DNA from 4 places in the Streptomyces gottesmaniae genome. Region 1 is predicted to be linked to each of the others. Evidence: riboswitches for the same ligand, from Rfam matches in the RefSeq annotation. Region 1 holds a riboswitch; each other region holds the start of a gene.

Evidence for each region. A riboswitch is a leader RNA that binds a small molecule or an ion and turns the genes downstream of it on or off. The one in region 1 is predicted to bind cobalamin.
Region 2: it holds a riboswitch for cobalamin, as region 1 does, so the genes downstream of both, RM704_RS18245 (cobalamin biosynthesis protein) here and RM704_RS09195 (ABC transporter substrate-binding protein) in region 1, are expected to answer to the same signal.
Region 3: it holds a riboswitch for cobalamin, as region 1 does, so the genes downstream of both, RM704_RS21535 (energy-coupling factor ABC transporter permease) here and RM704_RS09195 (ABC transporter substrate-binding protein) in region 1, are expected to answer to the same signal.
Region 4: it holds a riboswitch for cobalamin, as region 1 does, so the genes downstream of both, RM704_RS03785 (ribonucleoside-diphosphate reductase subunit alpha) here and RM704_RS09195 (ABC transporter substrate-binding protein) in region 1, are expected to answer to the same signal.

The regions. Positions count from the first base shown of each region.
Region 1 is NZ_JAVRFJ010000006.1:89,734-94,001, reverse strand. Features, by position in the region: gene RM704_RS09200 (FecCD family ABC transporter permease) at 1-1,127, opposite strand, end outside; gene RM704_RS09195 (ABC transporter substrate-binding protein) at 1,124-2,176, opposite strand; cobalamin riboswitch at 2,245-2,455, opposite strand; gene RM704_RS09190 (DUF6215 domain-containing protein) at 2,510-3,175, opposite strand; gene RM704_RS09185 (Gfo/Idh/MocA family protein) at 3,663-4,268, shown strand, end outside.
Region 2 is NZ_JAVRFJ010000014.1:205,923-210,190, forward strand. Features, by position in the region: gene RM704_RS18240 (cobyric acid synthase) at 39-1,565, opposite strand; gene RM704_RS18245 (cobalamin biosynthesis protein) at 1,562-2,503, opposite strand; cobalamin riboswitch at 2,602-2,744, opposite strand; gene RM704_RS18250 (hypothetical protein) at 3,082-3,393, shown strand; gene RM704_RS18255 (hypothetical protein) at 3,546-3,767, opposite strand; gene RM704_RS18260 (inorganic phosphate transporter) at 3,799-4,268, opposite strand, start outside.
Region 3 is NZ_JAVRFJ010000018.1:117,662-121,929, reverse strand. Features, by position in the region: gene RM704_RS21555 (amidohydrolase family protein) at 1-75, shown strand, start outside; gene RM704_RS21550 (energy-coupling factor ABC transporter ATP-binding protein) at 57-932, opposite strand; gene cbiQ (cobalt ECF transporter T component CbiQ) at 929-1,675, opposite strand; gene RM704_RS21540 (energy-coupling factor ABC transporter substrate-binding protein) at 1,681-2,220, opposite strand; gene RM704_RS21535 (energy-coupling factor ABC transporter permease) at 2,217-2,936, opposite strand; cobalamin riboswitch at 2,967-3,149, opposite strand; gene nicT (Nickel transporter NicT) at 3,416-4,268, shown strand, end outside.
Region 4 is NZ_JAVRFJ010000002.1:292,889-297,156, forward strand. Features, by position in the region: gene RM704_RS03780 (ribonucleotide-diphosphate reductase subunit beta) at 1-157, opposite strand, end outside; gene RM704_RS03785 (ribonucleoside-diphosphate reductase subunit alpha) at 157-2,613, opposite strand; cobalamin riboswitch at 2,737-2,872, opposite strand; gene RM704_RS03790 (GNAT family N-acetyltransferase) at 2,936-3,442, opposite strand; gene RM704_RS03795 (nucleoside hydrolase) at 3,525-4,268, opposite strand, start outside.

The DNA of each region.
Region 1 (4,268 bases):
TGCGGGTCCAGGACCGTACGGGCCAGGGTGTCGACCCACACCAGGAACACCGCCCCGGCCAGCGCGGTGGCCGGCAGCAGCCGACCGTGGCCGGAGCCGGTCAGCGCGCGGGCGGCGTGCGGCAGCACCAGACCGACGAAGCCGATCGCCCCCGACGAGGCGACCAGGGCGGCCGTGAGCAGAGCGGTGGCGCACAGCAGTACGAGCCGGGTGCGGGCCACGGAGACGCCGAGCGAGGCCGCTGCGTCCTGCCCGAACGCGAACGCGTCCAGTGCGTGGGTGTGCCCCAGGCAGACCAGCAGCACCACCACCAGCACCGCCAGACACACCGTCACATCCGTCCAGTCGGCCCCGCTGAGCGAGCCGAGCAGCCAGAACAGCACCGCGCGGGTCGTCTCGGCGTCGGCCGCGGTCATCACCATGAAGGAGGTGAGCGCGGAGAACAGTTGCATCGCCGCGACACCCACCAGCACCACGCGGTCCGTGGTGCCGCCGAGGGTGTGGCTGAGCAGCAGCACGAGCCCGAAGGAGGCCACCGCGCCCAGGAACGCGCCGCCGGAGACCGACAGGACCCCACCGCCCACGCCGAGCACCACGACCACGACCGCGCCGGTCGACGCGCCGGAGGAGACGCCCAGCACGAAGGGGTCGGCGAGCGGGTTGCGCAGCAGGGACTGCATCACCGCGCCGCACACGGCCAGTCCGGCCCCGCACACGGCGGCCAGCAGGGTGCGGGGCAGCCGTAGGTTCCACACGATGCCGTCCCGGATGGGCGTCAACTCCGTGTGCCCCCAGCCGAGATGGGCCACCACCGTGGACCAGACGTCGACCACGCCGATGTCGGCCGGACCGATGGTGATCGCGAGGGCGACGGAGAGAAACAGTCCCCCGAGCCCGGCCGTCCACGCCGATCCCGAGCGCAGCCGACGGCCGAAGGCCACCGCCACCACCGCCACCGACGAACCGTCCGCTCCACCGGTCTCCGCCAGGCTCGGCCCACCGGTCCGCGTGGGGGCCGGCCCACCGGTCTTCGCCGAGGGCGGCCCACCTGCCTGGGCCGGCGCCGACGTGTCGGTGACCGCGTCGCCGACCGTGTCGGGCTCCGCGTCGTGCTCCGTGCCGGTCATCCCGTGAGGCCGTACTCGCGCAGTGCCGCCGCGAGCTTCTCCACGCCCTCGACGGTCCGGACGGTCGGGTTCATGGCCTGGCCGGGCAGCAGCACATAGCGCTTCTCCCGCACCGCCGTCATGTTCCGGGTGACCGGGTCGGACTCCAGGAACTCGATCTTCTTCGCGGCCGTCTCGGCCGTCTGCTGCTTGCGGACCAGGTCCCCGATGACGAGGACGTCGGGATCGCGATCCGCCACGGTCTCCCAGTTGACCTGGGGCCACTCCTCCTCGGTGTCGTCGAAGACGTTCTTCGCGCCCAGTTCGCGGGTGATGACCCCGGGAGCGCCACAGCATCCGGCGAGGTACGGGGACTGGGCGTTGGCGAACCAGTACATGACGGTGACGTCCTCTGCGTCGAGTCCGGCGGTCGCCTTCCGCACCCGGGACCTCAGCTCGGCCACCAGCTTCTCGCCGCGCTCCTCGACCCCGAAGACGCGGGCCAGATCGCGGACTTCGCCGTAGACCGTCTCCATGGTCAGCGGCTCGGTGCGGACGCCGTCGCCGTCACCGCTGTTGTCCTTGCCCACACAGTCGGAGGGCGACAGATACGTGGGGACGCCGAGCTTCTCGAACTCCTCCCGGCTCGCCACACCGCCCTTGCCGAGCGTGGAGGCGAACGAGGAGACGACGAGGTCGGGTTCGGTGTCCAGGACCTTCTCGAAAGAGGGCGCGTCGTCGGCGAGCCGAGGCACCTTCGCGTCGGCCTTCTCCAGCCCCTTCGGCAGCGGATCGGTCCAGGTGGCGGTGCCCACCATGCGGTCGGCGAGCCCGAGGGAGAGCAGGATCTCGGTCGTGCCCTGGTTGAGGGAGACGGCGCGCTCGGGCGGGCTGTCGACCCGCACCTCCCGCCCGCAGTTGTCGAGGGTCACCGGATATCCGGCGGACCCGCCCGAGGCCGGGCCACCGCCCGGAGGCGCCGCGGAGCCGGAGCCTCCGCAGCCGGTCAGCAACAGGGAACCGGCGGCCAGGAACAGGACGGCATGGCGGACGGGGCGTGCGAGTGGCACGGGACTTCCTTCGGCGTCGAGGGCTCATGCGCGAAGCCCGGTCGTACGGTGCTTCCCCGGGCACCCCTCGGTGCCGGGGACCGCCAGCAGGTCTTCGGACTCGGGGTCACCCGGACGGGACGCCTTCCCGGACCGCGATCGTGATCGCCGTCCAGTGGCAGTTGTCCCGCCCGTCACCCTCACCGCTGCGCGTCAGCTCCGGATTCACACCGGATTCCCTGACCCGTACGCGTACTTACGTGTGCGTACGTGGGTTCGACTGGCGTCGGCAAGCTATCACAGGCCGCCGGAGTGCCTGGGCCGCCCGAGCGTCGGAGGCCACCCGGGGGCTCGTCAGGCCGCGGGCTTCCAGCCCGGGAGCGTCGGCAGGACCTTCTCGGCCACACGGAACAGGGCCGCGTCGTCGGGCACCTGCGAATCCTGGCGATAGATGACGAGCTCGAAGGTGGTGCCGCTGTCCTTCGGGTCGGTCGCGACCAGCAGCCGCCGGGCGACGCCGCCGGGGCCGGACTGCGGGTCACTGCCGTCGAGGCGGAACGAGATGGAGATGGTCTGACCCGAGTACAGGGCCGCCGCATGTCCCAGGACCGTCCTGCTCTCGACGCCGGCGCCCAGATGGCCGACCGACTCGGCGACAGGGAGGTCCTCGTACGACGCCGAGAGCTCCACGGTGTAGGTGTCGAGGTCGACGGTCGCCTCGGGGGTGACGGTCCTGGTGCCGTCGAACCAGGTGGACTCGTTCTCGCTGCCCGACGCGCTGACCGCCTGCTCGGTGGGTGTACCGAGGAGCTTCGGCAGGTCGGAGCGGTTCAGGGCGGTGCACAGCTGTGCGCCCGAGACCCTGCCCCGTGGGGTGGGAGAGGCGTCGTCCGAGGTCGAGCAGACGGCCGGCCCCAAGGTCTCCGGGGTCGTGTCGAGGAGGTCGGCCAGCAGCCACATCCCGCCCAGCAGCACCCCCACGGTCGCCACCGCCGAGACCACCTGTGCGCCCGTGCTCATTTCCTTCGGCGGGCCGACTCGGGAAGCCGCTCTCGCACCCGCCTCCGGATCCGCTGCCGATCTCGTCGCCGGATCTACTGCCGATCCCGTATCCGGACCTGCTGTCGCCGCCGTCGCCGGACTTACGACTGATCCCGTCGCCGGATCCACTGCCGATCCTGTCTCCGGACCTACGACCGCTCCCCTCGCCGGACCTGCTGCCGAACCCGTCTCCGCATCCCCATCACCTTCCGAGCCCGCTCCGGAATCGGCGAATTCGTCGACCATGTCCCCCGTGCCCCCACCTTGATGTGCACACGCCTGACGCGCGCCGGGGGAGCCTAACCGTTGATCGTCGCGCGGGGAAACGCAATTCCGCGTGGGCCGCTTGCCGTGGCCGGCGAAGCCCGTCGCGCAGGCGTGAAGAAGGGCTCCTCGGGGGAGACCGAGACCCTGTGCGCCCGCAGCCCCGGGCGCCGCCCCGGCCCGCACGAAAGGAAGAAGCGGTATGACCGAGCAGGGCTCCCTCGGTGTCGCCGTCGTCGGCACCGGCCGGATGGGCGCCGACCATGTGCGCCGGATCTCCGAGGTGATCAGCGGCGCCCATGTGACCGCCGTCGTCGACCTCGACACCGACCGCGCCCGGACGATCGCCGCCGGCATCGAGGGGTGCGTGGCCTACGGCGACCCGGCCGAGGCGCTGGCCGCACCGGGCGTCGACGCCGTCCTGGTGGCCTCACCGGGCCCCGCGCACGAGGCGGCCCTGCTCGCCGCGTTCGCCCACGACCTGCCCGTACTGTGCGAGAAGCCCCTCACTCCGGACACCGCCTCCGCGCTCCGGCTGCTGGAGGCGGAGCAGCGGCTGGGGCACCGCCGGGTACAGGTGGGGTTCATGCGCCGCTACGACCGTGAGTACGTCAAGCTCAAGGCCCTGCTGGACAGCGGTGACCTGGGCCGGCCGCTGCTGCTGCACCACCGGCACCGCAACGCCGAGGCCCCGCCCGGTTTCACCGACGCCATGGCCGTCAACGACTCCGTGGCCCACGAGATGGACGTCACCCGCTGGCTGCTCGGCCAGGAGATCACCGCCGTCAGCGTGCTGCGGCCCCGGCCG
Region 2 (4,268 bases), on a different contig from region 1:
GTTGACCCGCGGCCGGTCGTTCAACAGCGTGCCCGTGCTCATTCGGACGCTCCCGGTGTTCCCGGTGCCCCGGGCGGCACGAACGGCAGCCCCGTCGGCGCGCCCGACTCGATGAGCCGCCACAGCGCGTCCGTGTCCGCGTGCTCCTCGATCAGGTCGCCGAGCCGGTCGAGCTGCTCCTCGCGCAGCGCGGCGAACGACGTGTCGGGGGCCGGCACGAACCGCCGCCCCGAGGCCGTCGCCACCTCGCGCAGGAAGGCCCGCCGGAACCCGTCCGACTCCAGTGACCCGTGCCAGTGCGTGCCCCAGGTCTGTCCGACCCTGCACCCGTCCAGAAAGGGTTCGCCGCCCAGGACCTCGGCGACCCCGTGATGGATCTCGTACCCCTCGACCCGTTCCCCGAGGGCCTCCCCGACGGGCCGCGTGAGCGTCTTCTCCGGGGCGAACCGCACCCGGACGGGAAGCACCCCGAGCCCCGGGACGTGTCCTCGGCGGCTCTCGACGTCGTCCTCGATGTGCTCCCCGAGCATCTGGAACCCGCCGCAGAGCCCGAGCACCGGCCGCCCTTCGGCGGCTCTGCGCACCAACGCCTCGGCGAGCCCGCGCTCCCGCAGCCACTCCAGCGCCCGGACCGTGCCCCGGGTCCCGGGGACGACGACCAGGTCGGCGTCGGCCAGTTCCTCGGCGCGGTCCACGAACCGCACCACGACACCGGGTTCGGCGGCGAGCGCGTCCACGTCGGTGAAGTTGGACATCAGCGGAACCGCGCACACGGCGACCCGCAGCACGTCCTCCCCGACGGGCGGTGCGACGTTCGACTCCCGGACCGTGCCCCGCAGCGAGATGCGCAGCCCGTCCTCCTCGTCGATCCCGAGCCCGTGCCGGAAGGGCAGCACCCCGTACGTCGGCCGCCCGGTGAGCCCGCGCAGCATGTCGAGCCCCGGCTCCAACAGGGAGACGTCCCCCCGGAACTTGTTGACGAGGAACCCGGCGACGAGGGCCTGGTCCTCGGGGGAGAGCAGCGCGACGGTCCCGAAGAACGACGCGAAGACCCCGCCGCGGTCGATGTCACCGACCACGAGCACGGGCAGCCCGGCGTTCCGGGCGATCCCCATGTTGACGATGTCGGTCCGCCGCAGATTGATCTCGGTCGGAGAGCCGGCCCCCTCGCAGATCACCGCGTCATACGTGCCCCGCAGCTCGGTGAGACACTCCAGCACGACCCCGAGCAGCCGCTGTTGCCGCCCCCCGTGGTACCCGCGCGCACTCATCTCGCCCACGGGCTTGCCGAGCAGCACCACCTGACTGCTGCTTTCGCCTCCGGGCTTCAGCAGCACGGGGTTCATGAGCGCGGTGGGCTCCACCCGGCACGCCTGCGCCTGCATGGCCTGCGCCCGCCCGATCTCGGCGCCCTCCTTCGTCACGAAGGAGTTGAGCGACATGTTCTGCGCCTTGAACGGGGCGACCTTGACCCCCTGCCGCACCAGCCACCGGCAGATCCCGGCGGTGACCACGCTCTTCCCCGCGTCGGAGGTGGTCCCGGCGACCAACAGCCCGCCACTCATCCGTGCCTCCTCGTCCGCAGCAGCGACACACCCGCACCGATCCCCAACGCCAGCCATCCGACCCGCCGGGACAACCGGACGGTCCGCTCGATGTCACCCACGACGACGGCGCGTCCCTCCCCATTCAGCACCGGCCGGTGCTCGACCCGCCCCCCGTACGACAACGTGCCCCCCAGCCGCACTCCGAGCGCCCCCGCGAACGACGCCTCCACGGGCCCCGCGTTGGGACTCGGGTGCCTGCCGGCGTCCGCGCGCCAGGCCCGTACGGCCCCGCGGGCATCCCCACCGCAGGCCGCGGCCAGCACCGCCGTCAGCCGGGCCCCCGGCCAGCCCACCACGTCGTCCAGCCGCGCGGAGGCCCATCCGAACCGCCGATACCGCTCCGAGCGGTGTCCGACCATGGCGTCCAACGTGTTGACGGCCCGAAACCCCACCAGCCCGGGCACACCCGCCACGGCTCCCCATACGAGCGCGCCCACCACGGCGTCGGAGGTGTTCTCGGCGACGGACTCCACGACCGCCCGCGCGATCCCGTCCGGGTCGAGCGCCTGGGGATCCCGCCCGCACAGATGGGGCAACCGGGCCCGGGCGCCCTCGACGTCCCCCGCGTCGAGGGACCGCGCGATCGCCCGAGCCTCCCGCCCGAGCGAAGTCCCCCCGAGGACGGCCCAGGTGGCGGCGGCGGTCAACGCGACGGAGGCCGCACGCGACGGGCGTACGGCGGACGAGGCGAAGGCCCCGAGCGCCACGGCGCCACCCGCGCACACGGCGGTGTGCAGCGCGCCCCACCCTCGGTGGTCCCGCCACAGCACCTGCTCCACGGCACCGGCGGCCCGTCCGAACGCGGCGACCGGATGCCCCCGGCGAGGATCGCCGAGCAGCAGATCGCCGAGGAGTCCGGCGGTGGCGCCGTACGCGAAGACGCGATCGGCACGCACCGGTTCAGCCGATCGCGAGGTCGGACGAGGATCCGGTACCGGGACTCAAGCGGCAGCCGCACATGGCGATATGTCCTCACTCAGGGTGTCCACGCCCTGGTTCGACGAGACCGACGGCGAGAGTTCCTGGCTCCCGGGAGGTTCTTCCCCGGTGACAGTGGCGGGACCGCGCCGGACTCGCACCGGCTTCCTCTCCTGCCGTCGTACATGGCCCCGGCAGTCCACCACGCTCCCGGAAGACCCGTCAACTTGCTGTTGACCTGCGGTGCAGGGGTGTGCTCAGCCCCACATCGCTGAAATATGGCCAGACGCCCGAATCGGCTCTTTCCGCGCTCATCTCCGCAGCGCCGGGCGGGAACACTTGAGGGAACGGCAGTACGCGTGTCGGCGCGCTGACTTGTGAGGTGGAGGTCGGGCGTCGTTCGAGGAGGGGCGGGTTCTGGTGTGTGACTCGAGCTCGAAGAAATACGCTGTGCTCTCCTTCCGTCACAGCGCGTGGTGTGGTTTTCTGGCGGGGCTTGTGGACCCGGGAGCGGACGGCTCCTGAAGAACCGTTCGGGGGACGGGAGGTACACGCGATGGAAGATCGGACCAAGGGAACCGCCTCGGCGCGTGCGCGGGCATCGCGGGACCGGCGGACGCTGTTGTCCGCCGCCGCGCCGCTGGTGCTCTTCAGTACGGTCGCCGGGGTCCTCGCCGTCGGGGTGGGAGCTCTCGCCGCCCTGCTGGTGCCGGGGACCGAGGCGCGGGCTGTCGTCTGGCCGGCGGTGACCGCCCTCCTCGCCACGGGGGCGGGCCTGTGGTGGGGGCTCGCCCCGGTCACGGAGCGGCTGAGGGCCCTGGACCGGGCTCTGGTCGGGGCTCGCCCGCGGGGGCCGGAGGAGCGCTGAGGCCGACGGGCCGCGCGGCATCCGCGCGGGCGCGCAGCACCCGGCGAGGGTGACGGCCCGCTGTGGACAATGGACAAAACCCTCGTACCCGGTCAAACGGTACGAGGGGTTTGTCTCTGTGTGTCGTGCGAGGTGGGAGGGGTGGACGGGCCTCAGGCCATGATCAGGTAGATCCCGTAACCCACCGCCGCCGTGCAGGCCGCGAAGCAGGCGTACGCCGCTGTCGTGGCGAGGGCGGGCGACGTGCCGGCGGTGGTCGCGGCCTCCCGCTTGGAGAGGCCGACGATCCCCAGGGTGAAGAGGCCGACGAGGGCCACGGTGACCACGAGGCTGACTCCGAAGACGGAGCCGAGGGCTGCCCAGTCGATGTGCATGTTGGTGTTCTTCCTCAGGAGGTCGCGGGGCTCAGAGGGCGGGCGTCGGCGTGGACGAGTTCGCCGGGGACGTGGCCTCGGCGGCGGTCGCGGCCGCGGGGACCGGGATGGTCGCCGAGAGGTCCTCGGTGACCGGTCCGGCCGGCGGCGGCGTCACGGCGGCCATCGCCGTGGTCACCACGCCGGGCGGCTCCTCGGTGTCGTTGACGTTCGTGTGGTCGACGACCTCGCGGCGGGAGATCACCCAGATCGCGGCGCTGGAGGCGATGAGGAAGACCGCGACGACGGCCGTGCCCCAGCTGCCGAAGGACGTCACCCACTCGGCGAGCGCGGCGACGAGCGCGGCGGCCGGCAGGGTCAGGCCCCAGGCGACGAACATCCGGGTCGCGGTGGACCAGCGGACCACCCCGCCCTTGCGGCCGAGGCCCGCGCCCATCACCGCACCGGAGACCGAGTGCGTGGTGGAGAGCGAGAAGCCGAGGTGCGAGGAGGCCAGGATGA
Region 3 (4,268 bases), on a different contig from region 1:
TCCGGACTCGGCGAGGCCGAACGCCGGGAGGTCTTCGCGGGCACCGCCGTCCGCGTCTACGGCCTGCGGATCTGAGGCAGGCGAAGGCCGGGCCCGGTGTCCGCCCCCGCCATGGCCGACAGCTCGTCCGGTGTGCGCGGACCGGGCTCCTCCTCGGCCAACAGCCCCTGTTCGCGCAGCAGTCGGGCGACGGCGACCCCCCAGGGGAGCCGAAGCCCCGCCTGGTGGAGGAGTTCCGTGCGGGCGAGCATCTCGTCCACCGGGCCCGTGCGCGCGCCGGCCGGGGTGAGCAGCGCCGCGTCGTCGGCCCAGCGCAGTGCGAGGTCGACGTCATGGGTGGCCATCACGACGGTGGTGCCGGACCGGCGCAGCTCGTCCAGGGTGGCCAGGAGCCGCTCCTGCCCGTCGGGGTCGAGCCCGGCGGTCGGCTCGTCGAGGATCAGGACCCGGGGCCGCATCGCGACCGCCCCGGCGATGGCGGTCCGCTTGCGCTGGCCGTAGGAGAGCAGATGGGTGGGCCGGTCGGCCAGGGCGGCGATGCCGAGCGCGCCGAGCGCCTCGTCCACCCGGGCCCGCACCTGCGCGTCGGACAGCCCGAGGTTCAGCGGACCGAACGACACGTCCTGCGCGACGGACGCCGCGAAGAGCTGGTCGTCCGGGTCCTGGACGACCAGCTGGACCGTCGTCCGCAGCCGGGTGAGCCCCTTGCGGTCGTACGTCACCGGCCGCCCCTCGACGGCCAACTCGCCCGTACGGGGCCGTAGTCCGCCGCTGAGCAGCCGCATCAACGTGGTCTTGCCGCTGCCGTTGCGGCCCAGCAGGGCGAGCGCGCGCCCCTCGCGCACGTCGAAGTCGAGTTCGCTGAGCACGGTCGGTCCGTCCTCGTACGCGAACGACGCGCCCCGCAGGGCGACGAGCACGGGCTCGCTCATGTCAGCCTTTCCAGAACGAAGGTGAGGGCGACCACGGCCGCGAGGAGCGCGACACTGGCCGTGGTGAAGCGCACGGAGACCCGGGCCTCGGGCACCAGGACGCGCAGGGTGCCGTCGTACCCGCGTCCGGCGAGCCCGGTCTGCAGCCGCGCCGCCCGGTCGAAGGCCCTGACGAACGCGGTCGCGCCGAGTCCGGCGAGGGAACGCCAGGTGGCGGCGCGGGTGGTGTGCCCCAGCCGGGCCGCCTGCGCCTCACGGATCCGGCGCACGGAGTCCAGGAGCAGGAAGCTCATCCGGTAGGTCACCAGGGCCACGTCCACGACCGGCGCCGGCACCCCGGCCCGCACGAGCCGGGGCAGCAGGTCCGACATGGGGGTGGTGAAGGCGAACAGGAGGACGCCGAGGGAGGCGGCCGAGGTGCGCAGCAACAGTTCCCCGGCGCGCACCGGCCCGCCGACGGCCGGGGTGACGAACCCGTCCGGCCCGCCCACCTGGACGAGCAGCGGCAGCGCGCCGGTCACACAGAAGCCCAACGGCACCCGGTAGGCCCGCCACAGCCGACGGCCGGGCACGCCCGCGGGGCCCAGCAGCACCACGAGCGCGGTCAGCAGGACCAGGGCCGCGCCGGGCCAGGGCGGCAGGGAGATCGCGAGCACGGTGAGGCCGAGCCCGAGCACGGCCTTGTCCACGGGATGGCGGCGGCGCCAGCGACTGCTGTGCGCCGCCGCGTCGATCGGCAGCACCCGGGTCAGCCCCGCCCGGCGGGCGATTCCCCGGAGGCACCGGACGAGCCTTCGTCACCGGATGTTCCGGAGGTGCCGGATGCGCCGGATGTGCCCTTCGCGGCCGCCGCGGCGGCCGGGGTACTCACCGCCGCCGTGGGCGCGGCCCCGGCCGACGCCCTGGCCGTGGACGCCTCGACCGCCACGTCCACGGGCTTCGCCGGAGCCATGTCGGCCTTCCCGGCCGCGTCGAGTTGCGCCCGGGCCCGGGCCTCGCCCTGGCGCCGGCCCCGGTGGATGCCGAAGTAGTAGGCGAGGACCCCCGCGCCGAGAGCGGCCTGGAGGGCGAAGAGCGCCGACTCGATCTCACCGGACGGCGGCTCGTAGAGAGGGGAGAACCACGGCTCGTAGTCCGGCTCGATCTCCGTGATCGCCGTCTCCGCCTCGGCGTCGGCGCCTGTGAAGGGCTCCTCCTTGTGGTCGCCGAGGCCGAGGGCCAGCGGCAGGACGGCGAGCGCCGCCACGGCGAGCAGCAGCAGTGCGTTGATCTTCGTGTTCCGGTTCATCGGGCCACCGCCTCGTTCCCCGTCTCCGTCTCGGCGCCGGCGCGGCTCTGCCGGCCGGTCAGGAGCACGCCGAGCCGCGTCAGTTCGCCCTTGCTCGACTGCACCAGCAGACGCATCACCAACACCGTGAGCAGACCTTCGCTGACCGCGAGCGGGATCTGGGTGACGGCGAAGATGGAGCCGAACTTGCCGAGCGCGCCCAGGAAGCCGCTGCTCGGGTCGGGGAAGGCGAGCGACAACTGCACGCTGGTGACGCAGTAGGTGACCAGGTCGGCGAAGAACGCGCCGAAGAAGACCGTCACCATCAGCGGCACGTCGAAGCGTCGCAGCAGCCGGTAGACGCCGTAACCCGCCCAGGGGCCGACGATCGCCATCGAGAAGACGTTGGCGCCGAGCGTGGTCAGACCGCCGTGGGCGAGCAACAGTGCCTGGAAGAGCAGGGTGATGGTGCCGAGGACCGCCATGATCGGCGGCCGGAACAGGATGGCACCGAGGCCGGTGCCGGTGGGGTGGGAGCAACTCCCGGTGACCGACGGGAGCTTCAGCGCGGACAGGACGAAGGTGAAGGCCCCCGAGGCGCCGAGCAGCAGCGTGCTCTCGGGATGCTCCCTGACCTCACGGGTGAGTGCCCGGACTCCGTGGACGACGAACGGCGCGGACGCGACACCCCAGGCGATCGCGTGCGCCGGAGGAAGGAAACCCTCGGCTATGTGCATGGCTCAGCAGACCCTCTCCAGCACCTCGTGGATGGTTGACGCGCCTTGGCCGGTCTCCTGGCTTACGGGTGACACCGCCCGTGCTCCGCCTTCCCGGGTCCGAAGACCCAGTGGCTGTCCGTGAGGACCGGAGCCGGACTTCCCGATCACAGTGGCGAGGGCCGCACCGGCATCACACCGGATTTCCCGTTCACCAAGGCGTGGTGACAGTAGTGCCCAGATAAGGACGCTGACAAGCGGAGGCCAAGGGGCGCGCAGGCGCCGTGCAACAGCTCACACCCCGGCGCACGCTCCGCGCGACGTCGAGGTACCCGACCTGACCGAAAGCAGACGGGAGCTTTACTGCGACATAGTTGCAGCTGCCAACACCACGCACGAGGCTGAGGAGGCTCGACCGCACGAACGCGGCACGAGGACATCGACCGCACGGACGCGGCGACGAGACGCGCGGCACGCAGAGAAGAAGAGGCGCACGCCCCATGGCTCCTGGTACCGACACCGCCCCCTCGGCCACCACCGGGACGGGCGGTCTCTCATGGCGGCGGATCCGCGCCACGACGACGCGCGGGGAGTGGGCGAGCCTGGGCGGGATGGCCGGGTTCATCCTGGCGCTGCACCTCATCGGCTGGTTCACCCTCGTGGTGATCGTCGCCCCCGAGCACTACAGCGTCGGCAGCAGGACCTTCGGCATCGGTATGGGTGTCACCGCCTACACCCTGGGCATGCGGCACGCCTTCGACGCCGACCACATCGCCGCCATCGACAACACCACCCGCAAACTGATGGGGGAGGGGCGACGCCCGCTGTCGGTCGGCTTCTGGTTCTCCCTCGGCCACTCGTCGATCGTGCTCGTCCTCACCTTCCTGCTCACCCTCGGCGTCAAGACGCTCGCCGGACCCGTCCGCGACGACGGCTCCGCGCTGCACGAGGTGACCGGCTGGATCGGCACGACCGTCTCGGGGACGTTCCTGTACGTCATCGCCCTCGTCAACCTGGTGGCCCTGGTGGGGATCTGGAAGGTGTTCCGCGAGATGCGCTCGGGCACCTTCGACGAGGCCGCGTTGGAGGAACGACTGAACAGCCGGGGCCTGATGAACCGGCTCCTCGGGCGGTTGATGAGATCCCTCACCAGGCCCTGGCAGATGTATCCCGTAGGCCTGCTCTTCGGCCTCGGCTTCGACACGGCGACGGAGGTCGCGCTGCTGGTCCTGGCCGGTTCGGGCGCGGCCTCCGGGCTGCCCTTGTACGCGATCCTGTGCCTGCCCGTCCTGTTCGCCGCCGGAATGTCGCTCCTCGACACCGTCGACGGCACGTTCATGAACCTCGCCTACG
Region 4 (4,268 bases), on a different contig from region 1:
GCTTCGCGAGGTCGGAGACGTCCGAGTGGAGGTCGACCTCCTCGACGGTCCAGGTGTTCTTGATCGCGTCCCGGTAGCGCTCGTAGAAGTCCGGGTAGCGCATCGGGCGGAGCGTGAGCTCGAAGCCGGGGTCGAGGAGATTCTGGTTGCTGGGCATTACTGGCAGGCCTCGCAGGACTCGGGGTTCTCAAGGGAGCAGGCGACGGCATCCGGGTCGGCCGGCTGCTGGACGGGGATGGTGTTCTCGGGCCGGGCCGGGGTCTGCGCCTGGCCCTGGCCCTGTGCCGCGCGGGCGATGCGGGTCGCCGGGCGAGAGCGCAGGTAGTACGTGGTCTTCAGGCCCGACTTCCACGCGTACGCGTACATCGAGGAGAGCTTGCCGATCGTCGGCGTCTCCAGGAACAGGTTGAGCGACTGGGACTGGTCCAGATACGGCGTGCGGGCGGCGGCCATGTCGATCAGACCGCGCTGCGGGATCTCCCAGGCCGTGCGGTACAGCGCCCGTACGTCGGCCGGGATCCACGCGAAGTCCTGCACCGAGCCGTTGGATTCGCGCAGCGCCTCACGGGTGCGGGCGTCCCAGACGCCCAGCTCCTTCAGGTCCTTCACCAGATACGAGTTGACCTGGAGGAACTCGCCGGACAGCGTCTCGCGCTTGAACAGGTTGGACACCTGGGGCTCGATGCACTCGTACACACCGGCGATCGAGGCGATGGTGGCCGTCGGCGCGATGGCGAGGAGCAGGGAGTTGCGCAGGCCCGTCGTCGCGACGCGCTCGCGCAGGGCGGACCAGCGCTCCGGCCAGGTGGGCTCGACACCGTAGTGGTCGGGGTGCAGCACACCGCGCGCCGTACGGGTCTTCTCCCAGGCCGGAAGCGGGCCGGCCCGCTCGGCGAGGTCGGCGGAGGCCTCGTACGCGGCGAGCATGACGCGCTCGGCGATCCGCGTGGACAGGGCCTTCGCCGCCGGGGAGTCGAAGGGCAGACGCAGCTGGAAGAAGACGTCCTGGAGGCCCATCGCGCCGAGTCCGACCGGACGCCACCTGGCGTTGGAGCGGCCCGCCTGCTCGGTCGGGTAGAAGTTGATGTCGACCACGCGGTCGAGGAAGGTGACGGCGGTGCGGACGGTCGCGTCCAGCCGCTCCCAGTCCATGTCGCCCGTCGCCCGGTCGACGAACGCGCCCAGGTTCACCGAGCCCAGGTTGCAGACCGCCGTCTCCCCGTCGTCGGTGACCTCCAGGATCTCCGTGCAGAGGTTGGAGGAGTGGACGACGTGGCCCGGCTCGGCCGTCTGGTTCGCCGTGCGGTTGGCGGCGTCCTTGAAGGTCATCCAGCCGTTGCCGGTCTGCGCGAGGGTGCGCATCATCCGGCCGTACAGGTCACGGGCCGCGATGGTCTTCTTCGCCAGGCCGTCCGCCTCCGCCTTGCGGTACGCGGCCTCGAACTCCTCGCCCCACAGGTCGACCAGCTCGGGTACGTCGGCGGGGGAGAACAGCGACCACTGCTCGTCCGCGTTCACCCGGCGCATGAACTCGTCCGGGATCCAGTGCGCCAGGTTCAGGTTGTGCGTACGCCGGGCGTCCTCGCCGGTGTTGTCGCGAAGCTCCAGGAACTCCTCGATGTCGGAGTGCCAGGTCTCCAGGTAGACCGCGGCCGCGCCCTTGCGCCGGCCGCCCTGGTTCACGGCGGCGACCGAGGCGTCCAGCGTCTTCAGGAACGGCACGATGCCGTTGGAGTGCCCGTTGGTGCCCCGGATCAGCGAACCGCGCGAGCGGATGCGGGAGTACGACAGGCCGATGCCGCCGGCGTGCTTCGAGAGGCGGGCCACCTGGTGGTAGCGGTCGTAGATGGAGTCCAGCTCGTCCAGCGGGGAGTCGAGGAGGTAGCAGGACGACATCTGGGGGTGTCGCGTACCGGAGTTGAAGAGCGTGGGGGAGGAGGGGAGGTAGTCGAGGCGGCTCATGAGCCCATAGAGCGCGGCGACTTCGTCGAGGGCACGGATGCCCGCCTCCGCGTCGGCACCCGTGTCCTCGGCGAGGCCGGCGGCGACCCGCAGCATGAAGTGCTGGGGCGTCTCGACGACCTTGCGGGTGAGGGGGTGCCGGAGCAGATAGCGGCTGTGCAGGGTGCGCAGGCCGAAGTAGCCGAAGCGGTCGTCCCCGGCCGGGTCGATCAGGGCGTCGAGGCGCTCGGCGTGGGTGCGGGTGAACTGGGCCGTGCGGTCGGCGACGAGTCCCTCCCGGTGGCCCACGGCGATGGACTCGGTGAACGTGGTGACACCCTGCGAGGCCGCCTCGGCACGGATGCCGACGGCCAGCAGCCGGGCGGCCAGCTTCGAGTAGGCGGGATCCTCGGAGATGAGGCCCGCGGCCGCCTCCGTGGCCAGCTCACGCAGCTCCGCGACCATCTCGGCGGAGGACACACGCACCGACCGGCCGCGCAGCGCGGCGGCGGCGACCCGGCCGGGATCGGCGTCGGGGAGGTCGGCGGTCAGCTCGGTCAGGGTCCGCAGCAACGCGGTACCAGGACCGTCGGTCTCCGTCGTCGGGTCTGCTGGAACCGACCTGGCTGCGGCCGGGTCGGCTGACACCGGATCGGCTGGCGCGATGGTCACGTGGGGCTCTCCCTCGCTCGGCTGGGGCCCTGCGGAAGGCAGGCGGCAGCACACGAGCGCACGGGGGCGTCGCGTCCACCGGCCCATTCCACGAGGCCCGGACGTCAGGGCACCCGGACCGGACGGCCGGGCGCACTGTCGGCAGGTGTTCGGACTGAACAGGCGTGCACATTTGACGACGTATGCACGCGAGTACACCGTTGCGGGACAGTTCCGGATTCACACCGGATTCCCCTGCGGCGACAGCGAGCATGAGCATACATCTAGTGCCGGGGCGCGGTGTCACCCCCACATGTTGTGTCGCCATCGGCTTCGCAGGGTGTCAGAGTGTCAACTCGTAGGTGAGCAGCGTGAGGTCCAGAACGTCGGGGAGGGGGTTCCAGTCGCGCTCAGGTGTGCGAGTGAAGCCCAGGCGTCCGTAGATGCGATGGGCCGCGTGCATGCTCCGCTGGGTCGACAGGACGACACGCGTACAGCCCTCCACGGTGCGGGCGCGCTCCAGGCAGGCCCGTACGAGTGCCTCACCGACACCTCGTCCGCGGGCCTTCGGGGAGACCGCGAGCATCCGTATCTCGGCTTCTCCCTCGCGGGCGATGTCGGCCATGGGCCCGCCCGCGGGGACGAAGGTCACTCCGCCCAGCACCTGTCCCTCCGCGACCGCCACGAGCACGTCGGCCCGGGCGGCCCGCTTCGCCACGTCCCGCAGCTCGTCGAGGTACTGGTCGCTCTCTCCGAAGTCCAGCAGCCCGTCGCGGAGGTAGGCCTGTGCGGTGATCTCGCCGAGCGTGGCGTACTCCTCGGGAGCCACCGGCCTGATCGTGATGTCCATGCGTCGCAGTGTGCACGAGGGGCGGCTTCGCACGGCGGCGGTTTTCCACAGGCGCCGCCGATGGTCGGACAATCAGATCGCGTCAGGGTGTCGCCGGCCACCTGGGCAGCGTCGTCACGAAGTCCGCGCTGAAGTCGCGGGTGCCCGGTCCCAGCGCGACGCGGCCGGTGGCCTGCAGACGGGCGGTCAGGGCGGGGGACTCGGAGTAGTAGACGCGCCGGGCGGCGGCCGGCACGAACACGGTCTGGCCACGTGTGAGTTCGCTCGCGCACTCCACGACGACGGCCCCGTCGGCGGCCTCGACGAACGCCTCGTCGCCGCAGACGCCGACGGCCAGCGGATCGTGCAGCGGGCAGGTGCCGTCCCCGCCGTGGCGGGTGTAGGCGGCCATGTAGGTGCGCATCAGCCGGGCGGCGAGGGCCGTGCCGGGCCCCGCGGCCTCCAGCGCGGCCAGGTCGTCGGGGCGGAACAGCCAGCGGTGCGAGGCGTCGAGGTCGACCATGGTGAACGGGATGCCGGAGGACAGCACGATCTCGGCGGCGTCCGGGTCGGCCCAGATGTTGAACTCGGCGACCGGGGTGAAGTTGCCCGGGACCTGCGCGGCGCCGCCCATGAACACGAACTTGCGGACGCGGTGGGCGAAGTGCGGGTCCTCCAGCAGGGCGATCGCCACGTTGGTGAGGGGGCCGGTGGCGCAGACCGTCAGCTCGCCCTCGTACTCCCTCGACAGGCGCAGCAGGGCCTGGGCGGACGACTCCGTCGGGTGGGGGGCCGTCGAGTCGGGGAGGGTCTCGTCGCCGAGGCCCGCGGGGCCGTGGAAGGCGGA